DNA from 3 places in the Streptomyces mabaensis genome. Region 2 is predicted to be linked to each of the others. Evidence: riboswitches for the same ligand, from Rfam matches in the RefSeq annotation. Region 2 holds a riboswitch; each other region holds the start of a gene.

Region 1 (7,013 bases), on a different contig from region 2:
AGCGCGGCGATGTGGCGGCCTTCGTCGTCGAGCCGGTCCAGGGCAAGGGCGTGCGCGAGGCGCCGCCCGGATTCCTGCGCGCCGCACAGGAGTTGCTGCACCGGCACAAGGCGCTCCTCATCGCCGACGAGGTGCAGACCGGCCTGGGCCGGACCGGTGACTTCTTCGCGTACCAGCACGAGGAGGGCGTCGAACCCGACCTGGTCTGCGTGGCCAAGGCGCTGTCGGGCGGCTATGTGCCGGTCGGGGCGACCCTCGGCAAGGACTGGATCTTCAAGAAGGTGTACTCGTCCATGGACCGGGTGCTGGTGCACTCCGCCAGCTTCGGTTCCAACGCGCAGGCGATGGCGGCGGGGCTCGCCGTGCTGTCGGTCATGGAGAACGAGCAGATCGTCGCCCACGCCCGGGCGACCGGTGATCTGCTGCGCACCCGGCTCGCCGCCCTCGTCGATCGCTACGAGTTGCTGCACGAGGTGCGCGGACGGGGCCTGATGATCGGCATCGAGTTCGGCCGGCCCACATCGCTCGGGCTCCGCGGCCGGTGGGCCATGCTCCAGGCGGCACGCAAGGGGCTCTTCGCGCAGATGGTGGTCGTCCCGCTGCTCCAGCGGCACCGCATCCTCACCCAGGTGTCCGGCGACCATCTCGAAGTGATCAAGCTGATTCCGCCGCTGATCATCGACGAGCGGGACGTGGACCGGTTCGTCGCCGCCTTCACGGACGTCATGGACGAGGCACACAGCGGTGGCGGACTGATGTGGGACTTCGGCCGCACCCTGGTCAAGCAGGCCGTCGGCAGGTGATGTGCCTCTGATGTGCCTCAGAGGCAAGAAATTTGCCTGAGAGGCACGCGCTCTGGCTCAATCGACGGTATGGACCCTGGCACCACCGGGGCGGCCCAGGAGCTGCCCGCCGTCGCGCCGCAGCTGCGCGAGCTGCGGCGTCGCGCCGCGCTGACGCTGGAGGCGGCCGCCGCGCGCGCCGGTCTCTCACCGGCGCATCTGTCCCGGCTCGAGACGGGTCGGCGTCAGCCGTCCCTGCCGATGCTGCTCGCGCTCGCCCGTACCTACGGTACGACCGTCTCGGAACTGCTCGGCGAGGAGCTGCCCGGCCGGGACCCGGTCGTGCGCGGCGACCGGGCCGAGCCGGCGGAGGCCGGCGGCTGGACGTACTGGTCGGCCGGCACCCCCGGTCGCGGCATGCAGGCGCTGCGGCTGCGGGTTCCGTACGGCAGGCAGGGCGACCTGGTCCGCGTACACCCCGGTGAGGAGTGGCTGTACGTACTCCGGGGCCGGGTGCGGCTGATGCTCGGCGAGAGCGAGCACACCCTCGCGCCGGGGGACAGCGCGCACTTCGACTCGCTGACCCCGCACCGGATCGCCGCCGCCACCCGCGGCGGGGCCGAGCTGCTCTTCGTCCACACGCTGCTGCAGAGCGCCGCTGCCGAGCTGTGCCTCGGCGACGGCGCGTCCCGACGAACGCCAGGAGTGTCGCCATGACCGACCCCGAAACCGCCCCCGGGACCGACGAGAAGAAGTCCACCGCCCGTCGCTTCGTCGAGGACAGGATTCCGCGGGGCCTGGCGATCCGGCTCTTCGTCTACGTCGTCGCCGGACACCTCTTCGCGGCGTTCGTGTACATGCTCTTCACCCTCGGCGGGCAGCAGTAGGGCCTGTCCGGTCGTCAGGTCCCGTCGTCAGTCCAGCAGGCGGGCGCGCAGCCGCTCGCGGATCTCGGGGGTGACCTTCAGGCCCTCCTCGAGGTAGCGGTCGGTCGTGCCCCAGGTCTGGGAGATGGTGTCGAAGGCCGCCGCGAGGTACTCGGCGCGGGCGTCGAACAGCGGGCTCAGCAGCTCCATGACCTCGGGGGACATGGCGGCGGGCGAGCTGTTGCTGCGGTGCACCTTGTAACGGCGGTGGGCCGCGTTGGACTCCAGGTAATCGGCCTCGATCGCGTCCCGCTCGACGCCGAGCGCGAGCAGCGTCACCGCGATCGACAGGCCCGCGCGGTCCTTGCCGGCCGCACAGTGCATCAGGGCCGGCACGCTGTCCTCGGCGAGCGCGTGCAGCACCCGGCTGTGCTCCGCGGTGCGGTGCTTGATGATCACGCGGTAGGAGGCGGACATCCGCGCGGCAGCCTGGCCGTCGGCGAGGATCGAGCGCAGCTGGTCGAGATCGCCGTCGCGGACCATCTTCCAGAACTCGGCGCCGTCCGCCGGGTCCGTCAGCGGGATGTTGACGTTCCGTACGCCGGGCAGCTCGACGTCCGGACCCTCAAGTGCCTTGTCCGCGTCATTGCGGAAGTCGAAGATCGTGTGCAGCCCGAGCGAGCCGAGGAAGGCGGCGTCGGTGGCGCTCGCATGCGCCAGATGACCGCTGCGGAAGAGCCGCCCCTGCCGTACCCGTCGGCCGTCCGCGGCCGGCAGCCCGCCCACGTCACGGAAGTTGCGCACTCCGGTCAGCTCGGGCTCTGTCGACGGGACCTGGGGAAGCTGCTGCGTCACGGGGTCTCCTCCGTGTCTGCCGTCGGCGCTGCTCGCCGGCGAGGGTCATCGGTTCGACGATACGACATGGGTTCCTGGGGCAATCATCTCGGTGCGGATCAGTAGGGGCAATTACGGTTCAATGTCCGTTCTGACCGAATTGATTTGCTTAACGAGGCCTTGGCGTATTTGCGCGTGAGATGGTCCCGGAGTGAGTGAGCAGGATCATATTGGTGACGTTGCGTGGTGGCGGAAGCAGGCCTAATTCCATGGTGCGGGCGGCTGTTAATGATCCGTAATCCACGGAGGGTGACCGGAAAATTCCGGCATATTCGTCACTGCGAATGCAATGCGGAATTCGCGGCTTGTTCCGCCCGTCGGGCTCGCCTACGGTCACCGTCAATCCGGGTGGACCGCCGAATCCTGCCACCGCCCGGAAACCGCACCCACCACTCACGCACGGCAGGAGCGGGGGACCCAGGTAAGCCGCCGGTCCGGTAATCCGGAACGGCTCGGGGTTAAGTCGCACTCGCACTGCGGCCGGACATCTCCAGTCCGAACCCGACAGCTCACCTCGCAGGCGACGGAGAGGAATTCGTCATGCCCGCAAAGGGTAAGCACCGTCGTCCCAAGGCCAATCCGATCACGCGCGGCTTTGTCGCCGCAGGCACTGGTGGTGCCGCACTCGCGCTGCCGCTGCTGGGCGCCACCGGCGCGACCGCGGCGGAGAAGGCCGCACCGGCCACCGCCGCCGAGAAGGCCGTCGCTCCGGTCGCGGCCGCCGCGCCGGCCGCCGCGGTGAAGTCCGCTCCCAAGACGTACTCCGTGGTCTCGGGCGACTACCTGTCCAAGATCGCCGATGAGCAGGACGTCAGCGGCGGCTGGCAGAAGCTCTACCAGGACAACCGCGAGGTCGTCGGTGACGACCCGTCGCTGATCCACCCGGGCCTCAAGCTCACCATCGGCGAGAAGGCCAAGGCCAAGGCCAAGGCCAAGCCGGCGGCCAAGTCCGAGGCTCCTGCCGAGCGGGCCGACCGGTCCGAGCGCAAGAGCGCGCCTGCCCCGGCGCCGGCGCCGGCGAAGAAGAGCGCGCCGGCCGAGAAGGCCGCCACGGCCGCCTCGGACAAGGGCACTGCGAACGCCTCCGGCTTCACCGCCCCGGTCGACGCTTCCGTCTCCACCCCGTACCGCATGTCCGGGTCCATGTGGTCGAGCGGTTACCACACGGGTGTGGACTTCGCCGCGGGCTCCGGCACCAGCGTCAAGTCCATCGGTCCTGGCACCGTCGTCTCGGCCGGCTGGAGCGGTTCCTACGGCAACGAGGTCGTCATCCAGCACGCCGACGGCACGTACTCGCAGTACGCCCACCTGTCCGCGCTCTCCGTCTCGTCCGGCCAGAGTGTCAGCGGCGGGCAGCAGATCGGGCTGGTCGGCTCGACCGGCAACTCGACCGGTCCGCACCTGCACATGGAGGTCCGGACCAGCCCGAGCTACGGCTCGGACATCGACCCGCTGGCGTACCTGCGCCAGCACGGCGTCAGCATCTGAGACGCATCACCCTGACGGGGCGTCACCAGACGTAGCCAGGAGGCCGGATCGGCGGATCCGGCCTCCTGGCGTATGCCCGGGAGCCGTGGGAAACGGCCCGTGGTCCATGTCACGCCGCGTCACCCCCTCCTTACGGTCGCGTAGGTCACATCCGCCGGTGAAGGATGTGCTCCCGTGGCAGGCGATTCGAGATCAATCAGCAGAGGTGCGTTCGGGTCGTACGCGGCGATCGGTGACAGCTTCACCGAAGGCGTCGGCGATCCGGGGCCTGACGGTTCGTTCGTGGGGTGGGCCGACCGGCTGGCGGTACTGCTCGCCGACCAACGCCCGGAGCACGCCTTCCGCTACGCGAACCTGGCCGTGCGGGGACGGCTGCTCGACCAGATCGTGGCGGAGCAGGTGCCGCGGGCGAAAGGGCTCGCGCCGGACCTGGTGAGCTTCTGCGCCGGCGGCAACGACATCATCCGGCCGGGCAGCGATCCGGACGCGGTCGCCGAGCGTTTCGAGGCGGCCGTGGCGGACCTGACCTCGGCCGTCGGTACGGTGATGATCACCACCGGTTTCGACACCCGCAGCGTGCCGGTGCTGCGGCATCTGCGGGGCAAGATCGCCACGTACACCGCGCATGTGCGGTCGATCGCCGACCGCTACGACTGCCCGGTGCTCGACCTGTGGTCGCTCAGGTCGGTCCAGGACAGGCGGGCCTGGGACGGCGACCGGCTGCATCTCTCGCCCGAGGGGCACACGCGGGTCGCGCTCCGCGCGGCGCAGGTGCTGGGCCTGGAGGTACCGGCCGACCCCGACCAGCCGTGGCCCCCGGAGGAGCCGAGGGGCTCGGCGGCAGTCCGCCGGGACAACATCCAGTGGGCGCGGGAGCACTTGGTGCCGTGGATCGGCCGACGCCTGCGAGGCGAGTCGTCGGGCGACCACATAGAACCGAAGCGCCCGGACTTGCTGCCGTTGTAGGGGCCGGGGGTGGGGGGTGACTGTGGCCGGGGGTGGGTTGTGCGGCGAAACCCGGGGCCGCCCGCTTTGTGAGTATGGCGGGCCGGGCCGGACCGTCAAGGGCGCTCCCTGCGGTCGCGTCGCTGCGCGATGGCCTTCGGCCCCCCTTGACCGTCCGCCCCGTCCCGCTGGTGCAGATGAGTGTCGGGCGGCCCCGGGGAGCGGGGCCCCACCTGAGCCGGGACGCTGGCTGCGCTCTCGTCGGTGACCTCAGCCTGGCAGATGGGGCAAGACACGCGGCCACTTCGGGGGCTGCGCGGCTCGGCTAAGCGACCGACGGCCGTCTGTTGAGCCGAGACGACGCCCAATCCGAGGTGAGGCGACACCAAGCGGGCGAGGGGGTCTGCGAGTAGGTCATAAACCCCGTCAAATCGGGCGCAATTGAGGCCCTGTGGACCCTCTCATGCCGCCTGTTGTAGTCATACCTCGGCCAGACCGGCCTGCTGGCCGCTCAGCCGGGTCCAAGTCCATCCCGGGCCTGCCGCGCGCGGCAATGACCCACCGGCCTGCGGCCGCTGGGCTGGTCGGGGTCCTCCGAGCGGACCTCACGGTCCACAATTTGCGGCCGCTGCGCCGGGGCCAGTTCCTCCCGAGGCGACCGCGTGGTCCACAACCTGCAGTCGCTTGGCCGAGGCCGTGCTCCTCTCTGACCTGCCGCGCGCGGTAATGACCCACCGGCCTGCGGCCGCTGAGCTGGTCGGGGTCCTCCGAGCGGACCTCACGGTCCACAATCTGCGGCCGCTGCGCCGGGGCCAGGTTCCTCCCGAGGCGACCGCGTGGTCCACAACCTGCAGCCGCTTGGCCGAGGCCGTGCTCCTCTCTGACCTGCCGCGCTGGGTAATCACCCACCGGCCTGCGGCCGCTTGGCCGGGGCCGGGCCCCTCCCGGGCCGATTGCGCACCACCCACCACCCGGTGGCCGCTTGGCCGGGGCCGGGCCCATCCCGGAGAGACCGCGCCCGCAACTACCCACCGGCCTGTGGCCGCTTGGCCGGGCCGGGCCCATCCCGGGGAGACCGCGTCCCGCAATCGCCCACCGGCCTGCGGCCGGGGGCCGACCGGGACCAGCAGCCGGTGGATCCCCGGGGCCCCGCTCCGGGGGCCGCCCCCTCAACAAGCAGTAGCGGTGGAGGGACGGGAGTCCAGGGTGGCCGAAGGCCATCGCGCAGCGACGCGACCGCAGGGAGCGCCCTTGACGCCCGGCCCGGAGCCGCCATCATCACCAACCGGGCGGCCCCCCACCCGCACTTCTCGCCCCGGGGCACGCACGCCCCCCACCCGCACTGCCCGCTCCCGGGCACGGGCGGCCCCCCACCCGCACTGCCCGCTCCCGGACACGTCCGCCCCCCACCGGCCTGCGGCTGCTGAGCCGGGACCGGCACCCGCCGTCCCCAGGGGGCCCTACCCGAACCACCCGCTCCTGGACCAGGGCGCCCTCAGCCCCCCGTCAGTTCCTCCCGCCCGATCAGCGCCGTGCTGCCCTCCACCGTGCACGCGTACGCGCCCGCCACCGCGCCCAGCCTCGCGCACTCCTCCAGGTCCCGGCCCGCCAGGCGTCCGTACAGGAAGCCGCAGACGTACGCGTCGCCTGCGCCGTTGGAGTCCACCACCCGCGCCGGCGGTACCGTCGCGCGGATCGGGCGCGGCGTGCTGCCGGCGTCCCGCGCGAGCAGGTACGAGCCGCCCGCCCCCGCCATGGCTATCACCGCCTCCGCCCGCCCCTCCCGCAGAATCTCCCGCATCACGGAGGCGATGCGCTCGCCCGCCCCCGCCGCGCTCAGGAAGACGAGGTCGGACCGCAGGGCGAACTCCCGGTGGTGGTCCGCCAGTCCGTCCCAGTCGTGCAGGTCCGTGGAGACCGGGACCCCGAGCGCCTCGATGTCGTCGTACAGGAAACGTGCGAAGTGCATGATCGAGAGATGGACATGGCGGGCGCGCCGCAGGTGCGGGAGGTAGAACTCCCGCGGCATCCGCAGATC
Region 2 (7,013 bases):
CCGCGGGTAAGGACGCGGATCTGACGCTGCGTCGTCACGGGCCTTTGCGCGTCGGCACTGCCTGGATTCGACCTGGCTGTGCCGGCCGCGCGGTCAGGCGAACGGGTTGTACGCCGTCCCCGAGTAGTCGCGGGCCTTCGCGGTGTCGCCGGCTGAAGCCCCGTGATGCCGTCGGAGTCGTACGCGTAGGTGTCGCGCGCCGTCTCGGCGCCAGCCCGGTTGCCGGAGGCCGTCCCTGTACGCCGGTGTTGCCGCGCACCCCGGCCGGGGCCACCCCGTGCCGGCGCCCCGGCCGGGGGTCTCCGGTCGGGGCGCGCGGGGGGCGGGGTCAGGGGCGGGGCGGCGGCGGGCGGTCGTCGCCCGGGGTGGGGGGTTCGCGGGTGGTGCCCAGCTGGTCGTTCATCTTCTGCTGGGCGGTGTCGACGTGGCGGCGGTGCCTGCCCTGCGTCCTCGCGTCGATGGCGTCGCCGCCCTTCTCGACGCCTTGGCTGGCAGTGTCCTCATGGCCCTTGATCAGGCCTTTGAGCTTGTCGAGCATCGACATGGCTCGTCCTCCCTGGTGGGGGTCACTGACTCCCAGGATGGACGCGCCCGCCCGATCCCGCATTCCCGCGTCCCGGCGCCGGACCGCCCTCGGCGGCGGCCGGATCCCCGCTCGGGGCCTAATTGGTCATGGCGCCGTCCCGGATGGCGTAGGGTTGTGTTTACCGACGCGGGGTGGAGCAGCTCGGTAGCTCGCTGGGCTCATAACCCAGAGGTCGCAGGTTCAAATCCTGTCCCCGCTACTGAAGAGGCAGAGGCCCGGATCCTGATGGATCCGGGCCTTTGTCATATCCGGGCTTAGTCGTGTTCGCGGGCCCGCCCGCCCCAGCGCTTGACCTTTACGCAACGTCAAGATTTAGCGTTCAGGGCATGGAGTGGTCGATCCAGGAAATCGCCCGGCGCGCCGGGACCACCAGCCGGACGCTGCGGCACTACGGCGATCTCGGGCTGCTCGAGCCCAGCCGTATCGGCAGCAACGGCTACCGCTACTACGGGCAGGACGCGCTCGTACGCCTGCAGCGCATCCTGCTGCTGCGTGAGCTGGGGCTCGGCCTGCCCGCCATCGCGGAGGTGCTCGCGGGGCAGCGGGACACCGCGGCGGCCCTGCGGACGCACCTGGACCTGCTGGAGCAGGAGCGCGAGCGCATCGGGCGGCAGATCGCCTCGGTGCGGACCACTCTCCACAAGACCGAGAGAGGGGAACAGCTCATGGCTGAGGAAATGCTGGACGGCTTCGATCACACGCAGTACGAGCCTGAGGTGACCGAGCGCTGGGGCCGGCAGGCGTATGAGGAGGGCGACCGCTGGTGGCGCTCGCTCACCCCGGAGCAGAAGCGGGAGTTCATGGAGCGGCAGGTCTCCATCGCCCAGGCCTTCGCGCGGGCGCTCCAGGAGGGGAAGGCCGCCGGCAGTGACGAGGTGCAGGCCATCACGCGGCGGCACTACGAGTGGCTGTCGGGGACGGTCACCCCGACCCGCTCGTACTTCATCGGGCTCGGCGAGATGTACGTCTCCGACCCGCGCTTCACCGCCACGTATGACCAGCACGGAGCCGGTACGGCGGCGTTCGTCCGCGACGCGATGAGGATCTACGGCGAGCGGCACCTGTCCGACGAGTAGCTCCGGGCCGCGGCCGCGTCCCGCTCGCCCGGTTGGCCGTTGCCCGGTCGCCGCCCCCGTGGCCTGCGGACAGGCTGGGTGAGTGGGGCACGAAGGAGGGCACATCGAGGACCAGGACCCGGACGAAGGCATCGGGAGCAGGGCCGCGCGCCGGTTCGTCCGTGCGCTGCCCGCGCTGCTGATCGTCGTCGGGCTGGTCTTCGACCTCTCCACCCCGCCGAGGTTCACGGGGTCGCCCTTCTTCTCGGCCGCGCCGCTCATCGCCGCGCCGCTGTTCTCGCTCGGCACCACGTTCCTGACCGGCGTGACCGCCTGCCTCGCCGTGCTGGCCCTGCACCTCCACAACGGGACGATGTGGCAGGCGGCGTCGCTGACCGAGCTGGCCACCGTGCTGACGGTGGCCGGTCTGGCGCTGCTCACCAACCGGGTGGTACGTCTCAGTGGCGAACAGCTCGCCTCCGCGCGCGGGATCGCGGAGGCGGCCCAGCGGGCCGTGCTCCCCGCGCCGGCCGACCGGATCGGCGGACTCCACATCGCCGCCCGGTACGAGGCGGCGCAGGCGGACGCGTTCATCGGCGGCGATCTCTATGCCGTACAGGACACGCCGTACGGGGTACGCCTGGTCGTCGGCGACGTACGGGGCAAGGGGCTCGACGCGGTGGAGGCGGTCGCCATCCTCATCGGGGCCTTCCGCGAGGCCGCCGAGCAGGAGTCCTCGCTCGAAGGCGTCGCGCAGCGGCTGGAGCGGGCCCTGACACGCGAGGGGACCCGCCGGGACAGCCTCGACGCGGTGGAGGGTTTCACCACCGCCGTGCTGGCGGAGATCCCGCGCGGCGGGCACGTGCTGCGGCTGGTCAACCGGGGGCATCCGGACCCCCTGCTGCTGCACGCCGACGGGACGCTGGAGACGCTCAAGCCCGCCGAACCGGCACTGCCGCTCGGCATGGGCGACCTGGCCAGCTGGCCCGACCGCGGGGAGGAGAGCGGGTTTCCGGCCGGGGCAACGCTGCTCCTCTACACCGACGGGCTGTCCGAGGCGCGGGACGGGGCTGGCGTCTTCTACGACCCGCAGGAGCGGCTGCGTGGCCGGATCTTTCCCGGGCCGGAAGCGCTGCTGACCGCGCTCGTCACCGATGTGCGGCGGTACACCGGGGGCAGCTCGACGGACGACATGGCGCTGCTCGCGGTCGGCCGCCCGCTGGAGGGGCAGCCGGACCGGCGTACCACCGTCCCGGTAGTCCGGCAGGCGTGACCGGAAGGGCACGGACACCCTCCGTAATCGAAGCGGAGCCCTCCGCATAACAATTGACGAACCATCAGGGTGAGGGTGGTTTATGAGCGGCGGTCAACTCGCCCGGTATCACCCCTTCCTGTCCCGGAAAGTCCCGGTGGAGAGCGTTAACGATCAACAGGAACAGCTTGGAATAGCGCCCCGGTGTCTATTAACGTTCGATAACGCAGCGCGGTCGTCCCAGCCGTCGCAAGAGACGGCACCGTGCGCGTGCGCCGAATTCCGCAAGGGAACCGGGGAACCACCAACTTGGGGTGAATCGGGCTGAAACCGGCCCGTAGGAGACCTTCCTGCTCCGAACCCGTCAGCTAACCCGGTAGGCGAGAAGGAAGGAAAGGAGCACGCCTCCGTGGCGTCCAACACCCCTGCCCCCGAAGTAACCCGGTCCATGACGCAGTCGTTTCCGGGAGGCACCGAAGGTTTCGGCGTCGAAGGGGGGACGTGGGAGGAATGGAACCCCACTGAGGACTCCGTCCGTCCCGTACGCGGCCGGCACCGCGTCGCCAAGCAGCGCGGCGGACTCGCCCGCAGCTCCACGGTGCTCGGAGTCGGCGTCATCGCCGCGGTCGGCGCCGGCGGCATCGCCACCGCGCAGGACAAGCCGGCCGTCACCATCTCCCTCCCCGACTCGATCACGTCCTCGCTGCCGGACGCCGCCTCGCTGCCCGGCGTGGGCGCGCTGATATCCGGTGACGACAGCGACGAGGACCGGGACACCTCCGTCGACGCCCCGCTCACCATGGCCGGCGTCAGCGCGGCGGAGGCCCAGCAGGGCACCACCGACGCGGGCGAGGCGCTGCGCGCCCGCATCCTGCTCCAGGCCGAGCACCAGCAGGACGCCGCCGACGCCGAGGCCCGTGCGGCCGCGGAGAAGGCCGCGGAAGCGGCGGCCGCCGCGGAGGCGAAGAAGCAGCAGGAGGCCGAGGCGGCGAAGGCGGCCGCGGAGAAGAAGGCCGCGGAGGAGGCCGCCAGGGCCGAGGCGGAGGCCGAGCGACTCGCCAAGCTGGCGGCCGGCTACTCCCTCCCCACCTCCTCGTACACCCTGACCTCGCACTACGGCCAGTCCGGCTCGATGTGGTCCTCCGGCCAGCACACCGGCCTCGACTTCGCCGCCCCCACCGGTACGCCGGTCAAGGCCGTGCACGGCGGCACCATCAAGTCGGCCGGCTGGTCCGGGTCTTACGGCTACCGCATCGTGCTGGAGCTCGAGGACGGTACGGAGATCTGGTACTGCCACCTCTCCTCGATGTCCGTCACCTCCGGCAAGGTCACCAACGGCGAGACCATCGGGCGCGTCGGCGCGACCGGCAACGTCACCGGCCCGCACCTGCACCTCGAGGTGCGCGTGGGCGGCGACACGGTCGACCCGCTGGCTTGGCTGCGCGGCAAGGGCCTGACGGTCTGAGCGGGCGGTTACCGGCCGGGGTGCCCGTACGCGCCGTACGGATTGCCGTACGGACCGTGGCCGCCCGGGCCGTGCCCGTACACGGTGACGTGCGGGCGCGGGATCGGTACGGGCAGCCGGCCCGTTGCTAGGGCCGCGTGGGCCAGCGCCGGGCCCGCCACCGCGCGCCGCTGCCACAGGTGGTGCAGCAGTTCCTGCTCGCGGGCGGTGAAGTCCGGGCCGGCCGCGCCGCGGCGGGCCCGGTGCCGCAGGAAGGCCAGCGACGTCGCGAAGGCCTCGTACTCGGCGACCGCGCGTGCCGCGGCCGGTCCGCCGGTCCGGGCCGCCATGCCGCGGGCCACGCCGCGGGCCCGCATCGAGGAGAGCGCCGGTGGCTCGGCGGGGCCCAGCCAGCCGGCCGCCGCGTACGCGGGCAGCTCGTCGGCGACGGTCCGCAGTTCGCCCTGCCGGGTCCAGACCGCCAGCCAGGTCAGCAGCCCGAAGACGGGCACCATGAACGCCCCGTACACGAGGTAGAAGGCGTGCTCGCCGTAGGCCGAGGAGCCGTTCCAGAGGGCGTGCATCAGCATCGCGAGGCCGAGCCCCAGCAGCGGAAGAACGATCCTGCGCGGCCGGCGACCCTCGGCCGCCATCGCCGCGGCGCCGAAGCCGATGCCGGTGAGCACGGTGAACAGCGGGTGCGCGAAGGGCGACATGACGATACGGACGAAGAAGGTCGCCGCCGTCATCGAGGTGAGACCCGAGCCGCCGGTCTCCAGGTCCTCGCCGAACGCGTTGCCCAAATAGAGGATGTTCTCGGTGAAGGCGAAGCCCGTCGCGGTGAAGCCGGCTATGACCACCCCGTCGACGATCCCGGTGAAGTCCCGTCCGCGGAAGACGAAGACCAGTAGCACGGCGGCCGCCTTCGCGCTCTCCTCCACGACCGGAGCGATGACGGTGGCCCCGAGGTGGTCCGCGCCGGCCGGGTCCGCGGTGGCCATGGCGAGCCAGCGGGTGGCGAAGCTGTTCGCCACTATCGCGACGAGCGCGGCCGCGAAGGCACCCCACGCGAAGGCGAAGACCAGGTTTGTCCAGGGGCCCGGCTCGACCCGGTCCAGCCAGCGGAACGCGGCCAGCAGCAGTGGCACCGGCAGGACCGAGAGGCCGAGGCCGACCAGAAAGCCCTGGGTGCCGGTCTGTTCGCGTACGAGGGCGAGGATCAACAGGGCCGAGAGGGCGAGCAGGGTGGTCACCGCCGCCGCGCGGACCGTCCTGCCGCGCCAGAACGCGCGGCGCGGGCGGTAGCGCCAGTGCGCGCGCTCCGGAACGGCGTCGAACAGCGGCCGCCGTTCACAGGCCGGGACCGGGACGGGGTCCGCAGGAGAGGACATTCGCCGACCCTAACGAGGCGCAGCGGCACCTCGCGAGGACGTATCAGTTCTGCGTACGGCGGAACAGCAGATCGTGTACAACGTGCCCCTTGTCCAGCCCCTGGCCCTCGAAGCGGGTGAGGGGGCGGAACGCGGGGCGGGGCGCGTAGCCGCCGTCCGCCTGCGTGTTCTCGAAGCCGGGGTGGGCGCTGAGCACCTCGAGCATCTGCTCGGCGTACGGCTCCCAGTCGGTCGCGCAGTGCAGGACCGCGCCCGGCTTCATCCGGGTCGCCGCGAGCGAGAGGAACTCCGGCTGGATCAGCCGGCGCTTGTGGTGGCGCTTCTTGGGCCAGGGGTCCGGGAAGTACACCCGCAGCCCGTCGAGCGAGCGCGGCGGCAGCATCTCCCGCAGCAGGATGATCGCGTCGCCGTTGGCCACCCGGATGTTGGACAGTCCGTTCCGCTCCGCGAGACCGAGCAGGTTGCCCTGGCCGGGGGTGTGCACGTCGACGGCCAGAATTCCGGTGTCCGGGTCGTCGGCGGCCATCTGCGCGGTGGCCTCGCCCATGCCGAAGCCGATCTCCAGGACGACGGGCAGCCCGCCGAAGAGCTCGTCGAGATCCAGGACGTGCCGTCCGTCGATGTCGAGTCCCCACTGGCCCCACAGCCGCTGGAGCGCGTCCCCCTGGCTCGTGGTCACGCGGCTTCGCCGCGGCTGGAAGCTGCGGATCCGCCGCTCGTGGTGCGAGCCGGCGGGGTCGGGCGCGGGCCCGTCGGGGAAGCGGGGCACGCTCCGGTCGCGGAGGAGCCGGCCGGCCTGGGGGGTGGTGGCGTTAAGGGACTCAGACACAATGCCCCGATTCTACGGCGCCCCCACGACACGCCGTCCCGGCCGTCCCCGACGCCTGCCCCGTTGCCGACTGCCTGCGCCCCGGTGCCACGGGCCAGGCCGGGTCCCTTTCGGCCGTCCGTCCGCCCCGGTCCAGACCCCAGCCCCTTTCGGCCGTCCGTCCGCCCCGGTCCGGACCCCGGTGCCTTTCGGCCGTCCGTCCGCCCCGGTCCGGACCCCGGTGCCTTTCGGCCGTCCGTCCCGGTCCGGCTACCCCGGCCCGCCCGTGCGGCCTGCCGGTGCCCGACTGCCTCCGCCCCGCCCGCCCTCGCCGCCTCCAGCCCCGCCGCCCCCAGGCGCCCCCCCCGCCGCCCGCCCTACCCCATCGCCGCCAGGGCCCTTCGGGCCACCTCCCGGCCGATCGGCAGGGATGCCGTCGCCGCAGGGGAGGGGGCGTTCAGGACGTGGAGGGTTCTG
Region 3 (7,013 bases), on a different contig from region 2:
ATCGCCCCGTGTTCCGCCCACGACTCCAGCGGCCGGGCGGGCGCCTCGACCGCGTACATCCAGGCGATCTTGTGCCGCAGCTGGGTGAGCAGCGCCGTGAGGCCGGGACTGCCCGAGGCCTGGGCGAGCGTCTCGTGGAACCAGCCGCCCAGCGAGCGCAGATCCTCGCCCTGCCCGCGGCGGGCCCGCTCCTGCCCCAGCCTCACCAGGCCGCGCAGCACCTTGAGATGCGCCTCGGTGCGCCGCCGTGCGGCCCGTGCGGCGCCCAGCGGCTCCAGCAGCATCCGGATCTCCAGCAGGTCGGCCGCCTCCTGCTCGGTGGGCTCGGCCACGCAGGCGCCCGCGTGCCGGCGGGTGACGACGAAGCCCTCGGACTCCAGGGTGCGCAGGGCTTCGCGGACGGGGACGCGCGAGACGCCGTAGCGGCGCGCGAGCACCTCCTCGGTGAGTCGGCTGCCGCGTTCGAAGACACCGGAGACGATGTCGTCGCGGATTGCCGTGCATACCGAGTGCGCGGGAATGCGCATGACCGGACCTCCGCCTTAATCCCCGCGAAACGCGGTCGGACGACGCCTGTTCTGCGACTCTATTGCAGCGCGCGGGAATTTCCGACGGCGGGCGGGAAATCAGGTATATCTTCTGGCCAAAGTTCCTGGCGGAGAACGGCCGGGGAACGCCGAAGACCCCGACGCGGGGGCGGGGCCTTCGGAAGCTGTCGGTGGAGGAACCTCAGAGGCTGACGCCGTGCGAGCGCAGGTAGCCGACCGGGTCGATGTCCGAGCCGTACTCGGCGCTCGTCCGGGCCTCGAAGTGGAGGTGCGGGCCGGACGAGTTGCCCGTCGAGCCGGAGAGGCCGATCTGCTGCCCCGGGGTGACGGACTCGCCGACGGACACCGAGAGGGAGGACAGGTGGCCGTACTGGGTGTAGGTGCCGTCGTTCATCTTGATCACGACGTTGTTGCCGTACGCGCCGCCCCAGCCGGCCTCGACGACGGTGCCCATGCCCACGGCCCGCACGGTGGTGCCGGAGGCCGCGTGGAAGTCGACACCGGTGTGGCTGCCGGAGGACCAGGCGGCGCCGCCCGCCTGGTAGGAGGTGGAGACGTACGAGCCGGCGATCGGGGAGACATAGCTGTTCAGGCGCTTGCGCTCGGCCTCACGGGCGGCGCGCTCCTTGGCCTCGCGCTCCGCCTTGGCCTTCGCCTCGGCCTTGCGCTTGGCCTCCTCGGCCCGCTTCTTCGCCTCGGCCTCGGCCTTCGCCTTGGCGGCGGCCGCCTCGGCGGCCTGCTGCTGGGCCTGCGCCTGGGCGTCGATCTGGTCGGCCAGGGTGTCGGCGACGACGATGGCGTTGAGGCCGGTGTCCTCGACCGTCGCGGCCGCCGGCTCGGCGGCGGCGAAGGCCGGCGAGCTCAGGGTGCCGACGACGCCCGCGGTGGCGAGGGTGGCGATGCCTGCGATGTTCGCGCTCTTGCGCGTCATACGGCTCGGACGACGGTGCTTCCCGGTGGCACGGGTGAACGCCATGAAGAGGCTGATCCTTTCCTTCCTTCTCGCCTACCGGGTTAGCTGACGGGTTCGGAGCAGGAAGGTCTCCTACGGGCTTCCTCTGGCGAGGAGGCCCGATTCACCCCAGGGACTGCGTGGGTCCCCGGCTCCCCAGGCTCGCGCCTGACGGGGACTCGGCGATGGCTGCCCGGTGCCGCGGGTGCGACGCTCACATCTGACGAACAGCCGGACAGACGCTAAGCGGCTCATCTGTCAATCACCAAACAGACACGGTTTTTTGTAGCGCACGCCACAGGCCAGACACCCAACCTCCGCAACAATCCGGACATATGGGAGGACCCCGGTGGCTCGCCGGCCACCGGGGTCCCTCTTGTCCGTCTTACTGCCGCTTACGGCCGATCAGCCGGTGACAACAGTCACTTCGCCGATGCCGAGCGCCTTCACCGGCTCCTCGATCTGCGACGCGTCACCCACCAGGACGGTCACCAGCCGGTCGACCGGGAACGCGCTGACGGCCGCCGCGGTGGCTTCCACCGTGCCCGTTTCGGCCAGCCGTACGTACAACTGCGCCTGGTAGTCGTCCGGCAGATGCTGCTCCACCTGGTCGGCGAGCGTGCCGGCGACGGCCGCGGCCGTCTCGAACTTCAGCGGGGCGACACCCACCAAGTTCTGTACGGCGACGTCGCGTTCGGCGTCGGTGAGGCCCTCGGCGGCGAGCGTGCGCAGCACCGTCCAGAGGTCCTCCAGCGCCGGGCCGGTGTGCGGGGTGTCGACCGAGCCGCTGATGGCGAGCATGGCCGCGCCCGTGCCGTCGGGTGCGGACCGCAGCACCTGGCCGAACGCCCGGACGCCGTACGTGTAGCCCTTCTCCTCCCGCAGGACGCGGTCCAGCCGGGAGGTGAGCGTGCCGCCGAGGCAGTACGTGCCCAGCACCTGGGCCGCCCAGACCCGGTCGTGCCGGTCGGGGCCGATACGGCCGAGCAACAGCTGGGTCTGCACGGCGCCGGGGCGGTCCACGATCACCACGCGGCCGGTGTCGTCGGCGGTCACCGGCGGCACCGGGCGCGGCTGCGCGGAGCCCCCGGTCCAGGCGCCCAGGGTCTCGGCGAGGACGGCGTCCAGGTCGGTACCGGTGTAGTCGCCGACGACCACCGCGGTGGTCGTGGCGGGGCGAACGTAGGCCTCGTAGAAGCCCCTTACGGCCGCGGAGTCGATCCGCGCGACCGTCTCCTCGCTGCCCTGCCTCGGGCGCGACATCCGGACGTCTGCGGGGAACAGCTCCGCGGAGAGCTGCTTGGCCGCGCGGCGGGACGGGTTGGCCAGCTCGTGCGGGATCTCGTCGAGCCGGTTGCGCACCAGGCGGTCCACCTCGCTGTCGGCGAACGCGGGGGCCCGCAGCGCCTCCGCGAGCAGCCCGAGGGCCTTCGGCAGCCGGGAGGCGGGCACTTCGAGGGAGACCCGGACGCCCGGATGGTCGGCGTGCGCGTCCAGCGTGGCGCCGCACCGCTCCAGTTCCGCGGCGAACTCCTCGGCGGTGTGCTTGTCGGTGCCCTCGGACAGGGCGCGGGCCATGATCGTGGCCACACCGTCGAGGCCGTCCGGCTCGGCGTCCAGCGGCGCGTCGAGGATGATCTCGACCGCGACGACCTGCTGGCCGGGGCGGTGGCAGCGGAGCACGGTCAGGCCGTTGTCCAGGGTGGCGCGCTCGGGGGCCGGGAAGGCCCACGGCTTGGCTTCGCCCGCCTGGGGCTGCGGGTGGAACTCCATGCTGGTGATCTCTGCGTCGCTCACTGCTGCGCCCCTTCGGTGCCGTTCTCGTTCGTGCCCTCGGCGTCGTCCGCGTCCTCCGCGTCTTCCGCGGCCACGGGTTCGTACACGAGGACCGCCCGGTTGTCGGGGCGCAGCCGGGCCGCGGCCACGGCCTGCACCTCTTCGGCGGTGATGTCGAGAACCCGCTGTACGGCGGTCAGGGCGAGCTGCGGGTCGCCGAACAGCACGGCGTACCGGCAGAGTTCATCGGCGCGGCCGGCGACCGTGGAGAGCCGGTCCAGCCACTCGCGCTCCAGCTGGGCCTGGGCGCGCTCCATCTCCTCCGCCGTGGGACCCTCGGCGGCGAAGCGGGCGAGCTCGTCGTCGACCGCGGCCTCGATCGTCGGTACCTCGACGCCGCCGGACGTCTTCACGTCCAGCCAGCCGAGGGAGGGTGCGCCGGCCAGCCGTAGCAGGCCGAAGCCGGCGGCCACGGCCGTCTGGTCGCGGCGGACCAGCCGGTTGTGCAGCCGGGAGGACTCGCCGCCACCGAGAACGGTGAGCGCCAGGTCGGCGGCGTCGCACTCGCGGCTGCCGTCCTGCGGGAGGCGGTAGGCGGCCATCAGCGCGCGGGCCGGCACCTCCTCCACGATCTCCTCGCGCAGCTGCTCGCCGATGACGTCCGGCAGCGAGCCGTCCCGCGGCGCCTGCTTGCCGTCGTGGGAGGGGATCGAGCCGAAGTACTTCTCGATCCAGGCCAGCGTCGCCGCGGAGTCGATGTCACCGACGACGGACAGCACCGCGTTGTTCGGCGCGTAGTAGGTACGGAAGAAGTTCCGCGCGTCCTCCAGGGAGGCGGCGTCCAGGTCGGCCATCGAGCCGATCGGCGTGTGGTGGTACGGGTGGCCCTCGGGGTACGCGAGGGCGGTCAGCTTCTCGAACGCCGTGCCGTACGGGACGTTGTCGTAGCGCTGGCGGCGCTCGTTCTTGACGACGTCGCGCTGGTTCTCCATGGACTCGTCGTCGAGCGCGGTGAGCAGCGAGCCCATCCGGTCGGCCTCGAGCCACAGGGCCAGTTCCAGCTGGTGCGCGGGCATGGTCTCGAAGTAGTTGGTGCGCTCGAAGCTGGTGGTGCCGTTGAGCGAGCCGCCCGCACCCTGGACCAGTTCGAAGTGGCCGTTGCCCGGGACGTTCTTCGAGCCCTGGAACATCAGGTGCTCGAAGAGGTGGGCGAGGCCGGTGCGGCCCTTGACCTCGTGCCGTGAGCCGACGTCGTACCAGAGGCAGACCGCGGCGACCGGGGTCAGGTGGTCCTCGGAGAGCACCACACGCAGCCCGTTGGCCAGGCGGTGCTCGGTCGCTGTCAGGCCGCCGGAACCGGCCTGCGCTGTGGCCGTGTGACCCATGGGCATGTACGTCCCTTCGATCGCGTGATGACTGCGTCACCAGAAACAGTCCTGCCACTGTATGCAAGCGTGCCGACACCTGGCGAAGTTCCCGTTCCGGAGCACCCTTACCGGGGATCACTCCTGCGATGGAACACCCGCTGAACAGGGAACGGGGAGGGTCGAGGTCGGCGTTGTCAGTCGAGCGGTCCACAATGGTCGCGACAGATCCAGACCATGTTGGTGAAGGAGCCGCAGCAGCGATGGCCCGCCGCAGCACGAAGACCCCGCCACCGGAGGATTTCGAGGAGAGGATCCTCGACATCGACGTTGTCGACGAAATGCAGGGCTCCTTCCTCGAGTACGCGTACTCGGTGATCTACTCGCGGGCCCTTCCGGACGCCCGCGACGGCATGAAGCCCGTCCACCGTCGCATCGTCTACCAGATGAACGAGATGGGCCTGCGCCCCGACCGCGGCTATGTGAAGTGCGCCCGCGTCGTGGGTGAGGTGATGGGCAAGCTGCACCCGCACGGTGACGCCTCCATCTACGACGCGCTCGTGCGCATGGCGCAGCCGTTCTCGATGCGGCTGCCGCTGGTCGACGGGCACGGAAACTTCGGCTCGCTCGGCAACGACGACCCGCCGGCCGCCATGCGGTACACCGAGTGCCGGATGGCCGACGCGACCTCGCTGATGACCGAGTCGATCGACGAGGACACGGTCGACTTCTCGCCGAACTACGACGGTCAGGAGCGGGAGCCGGTCGCGCTGCCGGCGGCGTACCCGAACCTCCTGGTCAACGGCGCCTCCGGGATCGCGGTCGGCATGGCGACCAACATGCCGCCGCACAACCTGGGTGAGGTGATCGCGGCCGCCCGGCATCTGATCAAGCACCCGGGCGCCGACCTGGAGACCCTGATGCGGTTCGTGCCCGGGCCCGACCTGCCGACCGGCGGGCGGATCGTGGGGCTCGCGGGAATCAAGGACGCGTACGAGAGCGGCCGGGGCACCTTCAAGATCCGCGCCACGGCGACGGTGGAGAACGTCACCGCGCGCCGCAAGGGCCTCGTCGTCACCGAACTGCCCTTCGCGGTCGGACCGGAGAAGGTGATCGCCAAGATCAAGGACCTGGTCGGTTCGAAAAAGCTGCAGGGCATCGCGGACGTCAAGGACCTCACCGACCGGGCGCACGGACTGCGCCTGGTGATCGAGATCAAGAACGGCTTCCACCCGGAGGCCGTGCTGGAGCAGCTCTACAAGCTGACGCCGATGGAGGAGTCCTTCGGTATCAACAACGTGGCTCTGGTCGACGGGCAGCCGCTGACGCTGGGCCTCAAGGAGCTGCTGGAGGTCTACCTCGACCACCGCTTCGAGGTCGTCCGGCGGCGCAGCGAGTTCCGCCGGACCAAGCGGCGGGACCGGCTGCACCTGGTCGAGGGCCTGCTGGTGGCGCTGCTCGACATCGACGAGGTCATCCGCCTCATCCGGTCCAGCGACAACTCGGCTCAGGCCAAGGAGCGGCTGATCGAGCACTTCTCGCTGAGCGAGATCCAGACCCAGTACATCCTGGACACCCCGCTGCGCCGGCTGACCAGGTTCGACCGGATCGAGCTGGAGTCGGAGCGCGACCGGCTGACCGGCGAGATCGACGAGCTGACCGGGATCCTGGAGTCGGACGCCGAGCTGCGCAAGCTGGTCTCCGCCGAACTGACCGCGGTGGCCAAGAAGTTCGGCACCGACCGGCGGACGGTCCTGCTGGAGTCCGCGGGCGCACCTGTCGCGGCGGTGCCGCTGGAGGTGGCGGACGACCCGTGCCGGGTGCTGCTCTCCTCGAGCGGGCTGCTGGCGCGGACGGTCACGGGCGAGCCGGCCGAAGCCGGCGACAAGCGGACCAAGCACGATGTGATCGTCTCGTCCGTCCTGGCCACGGCCCGCGCGGACGTCGGTGTGGTCACCTCGGCCGGCCGGCTGCTGCGGCTGCCGGTGATCGACCTTCCGCAACTGCCGGGCACGGCGTCGGCGCCGAATCTGGCGGGCGGCGCTCCGGTTTCGGAGTTCCTGACGCTGGAGACCGGCGAGAAGGTCGTCTGCCTGACCACCCTCGACGAGGCCTCACCGGGGCTGGCGATCGGCACCGAGCAGGGGGTCGTCAAGCGCGTCGTCCCGGACTACCCGGCCAACAAGGACGAGCTGGAGGTCATCGGACTGCGGGACGGTGACCGGATCGTCGGAGCGGTGGAGCTGCGTACGGGCGAGGAGGACCTGGTCTTCATCACCGACGACGCCCAGCTGCTGCGGTATCCGGCGGGACAGGTCAGGCCGCAGGGCCGGCCGGCCGGCGGGATGGCGGGGATCAAGCTGACGGCGGGCG

The links. Region 2 has a riboswitch for cyclic di-AMP ahead of ACWV17_RS19420 (M23 family metallopeptidase). Riboswitches for the same ligand answer to the same signal wherever they lie in the genome.
Positions count from the first base shown of each region.
Region 1: it holds a riboswitch for cyclic di-AMP, as region 2 does, so the genes downstream of both, ACWV17_RS15765 (M23 family metallopeptidase) here and ACWV17_RS19420 (M23 family metallopeptidase) in region 2, are expected to answer to the same signal.
Region 3: it holds a riboswitch for cyclic di-AMP, as region 2 does, so the genes downstream of both, ACWV17_RS06455 (M23 family metallopeptidase) here and ACWV17_RS19420 (M23 family metallopeptidase) in region 2, are expected to answer to the same signal.

Region 1 covers NZ_JBSOPZ010000015.1:63,255-70,267, reverse strand. The annotation lists gene ACWV17_RS15785 (aspartate aminotransferase family protein) at 1-803, shown strand, start outside; gene ACWV17_RS15780 (helix-turn-helix domain-containing protein) at 873-1,499, shown strand; gene ACWV17_RS15775 (DUF6126 family protein) at 1,496-1,669, shown strand; gene ACWV17_RS15770 (tyrosine-protein phosphatase) at 1,697-2,503, opposite strand; cyclic di-AMP (ydaO/yuaA leader) riboswitch at 2,920-3,078, shown strand; gene ACWV17_RS15765 (M23 family metallopeptidase) at 3,083-4,030, shown strand; gene ACWV17_RS15760 (SGNH/GDSL hydrolase family protein) at 4,205-4,996, shown strand; gene ACWV17_RS15755 (carbohydrate kinase family protein) at 6,471-7,013, opposite strand, start outside.
Region 2 covers NZ_JBSOPZ010000020.1:51,000-58,012, reverse strand. The annotation lists gene ACWV17_RS19440 (antitoxin) at 329-544, opposite strand; tRNA gene ACWV17_RS19435 (tRNA-Met) at 712-785, shown strand; gene ACWV17_RS19430 (MerR family transcriptional regulator) at 913-1,662, shown strand; gene ACWV17_RS19425 (PP2C family protein-serine/threonine phosphatase) at 1,745-2,914, shown strand; cyclic di-AMP (ydaO/yuaA leader) riboswitch at 3,157-3,291, shown strand; gene ACWV17_RS19420 (M23 family metallopeptidase) at 3,342-4,358, shown strand; gene ACWV17_RS19415 (PrsW family intramembrane metalloprotease) at 4,367-5,728, opposite strand; gene trmB (tRNA (guanosine(46)-N7)-methyltransferase TrmB) at 5,772-6,557, opposite strand; gene lhgO (L-2-hydroxyglutarate oxidase) at 6,914-7,013, opposite strand, start outside.
Region 3 covers NZ_JBSOPZ010000005.1:151,324-158,336, forward strand. The annotation lists gene ACWV17_RS06450 (GntR family transcriptional regulator) at 1-527, opposite strand, end outside; gene ACWV17_RS06455 (M23 family metallopeptidase) at 730-1,524, opposite strand; cyclic di-AMP (ydaO/yuaA leader) riboswitch at 1,538-1,695, opposite strand; gene ACWV17_RS06460 (M16 family metallopeptidase) at 1,906-3,273, opposite strand; gene ACWV17_RS06465 (M16 family metallopeptidase) at 3,294-4,661, opposite strand; gene ACWV17_RS06470 (DNA gyrase/topoisomerase IV subunit A) at 4,904-7,013, shown strand, end outside.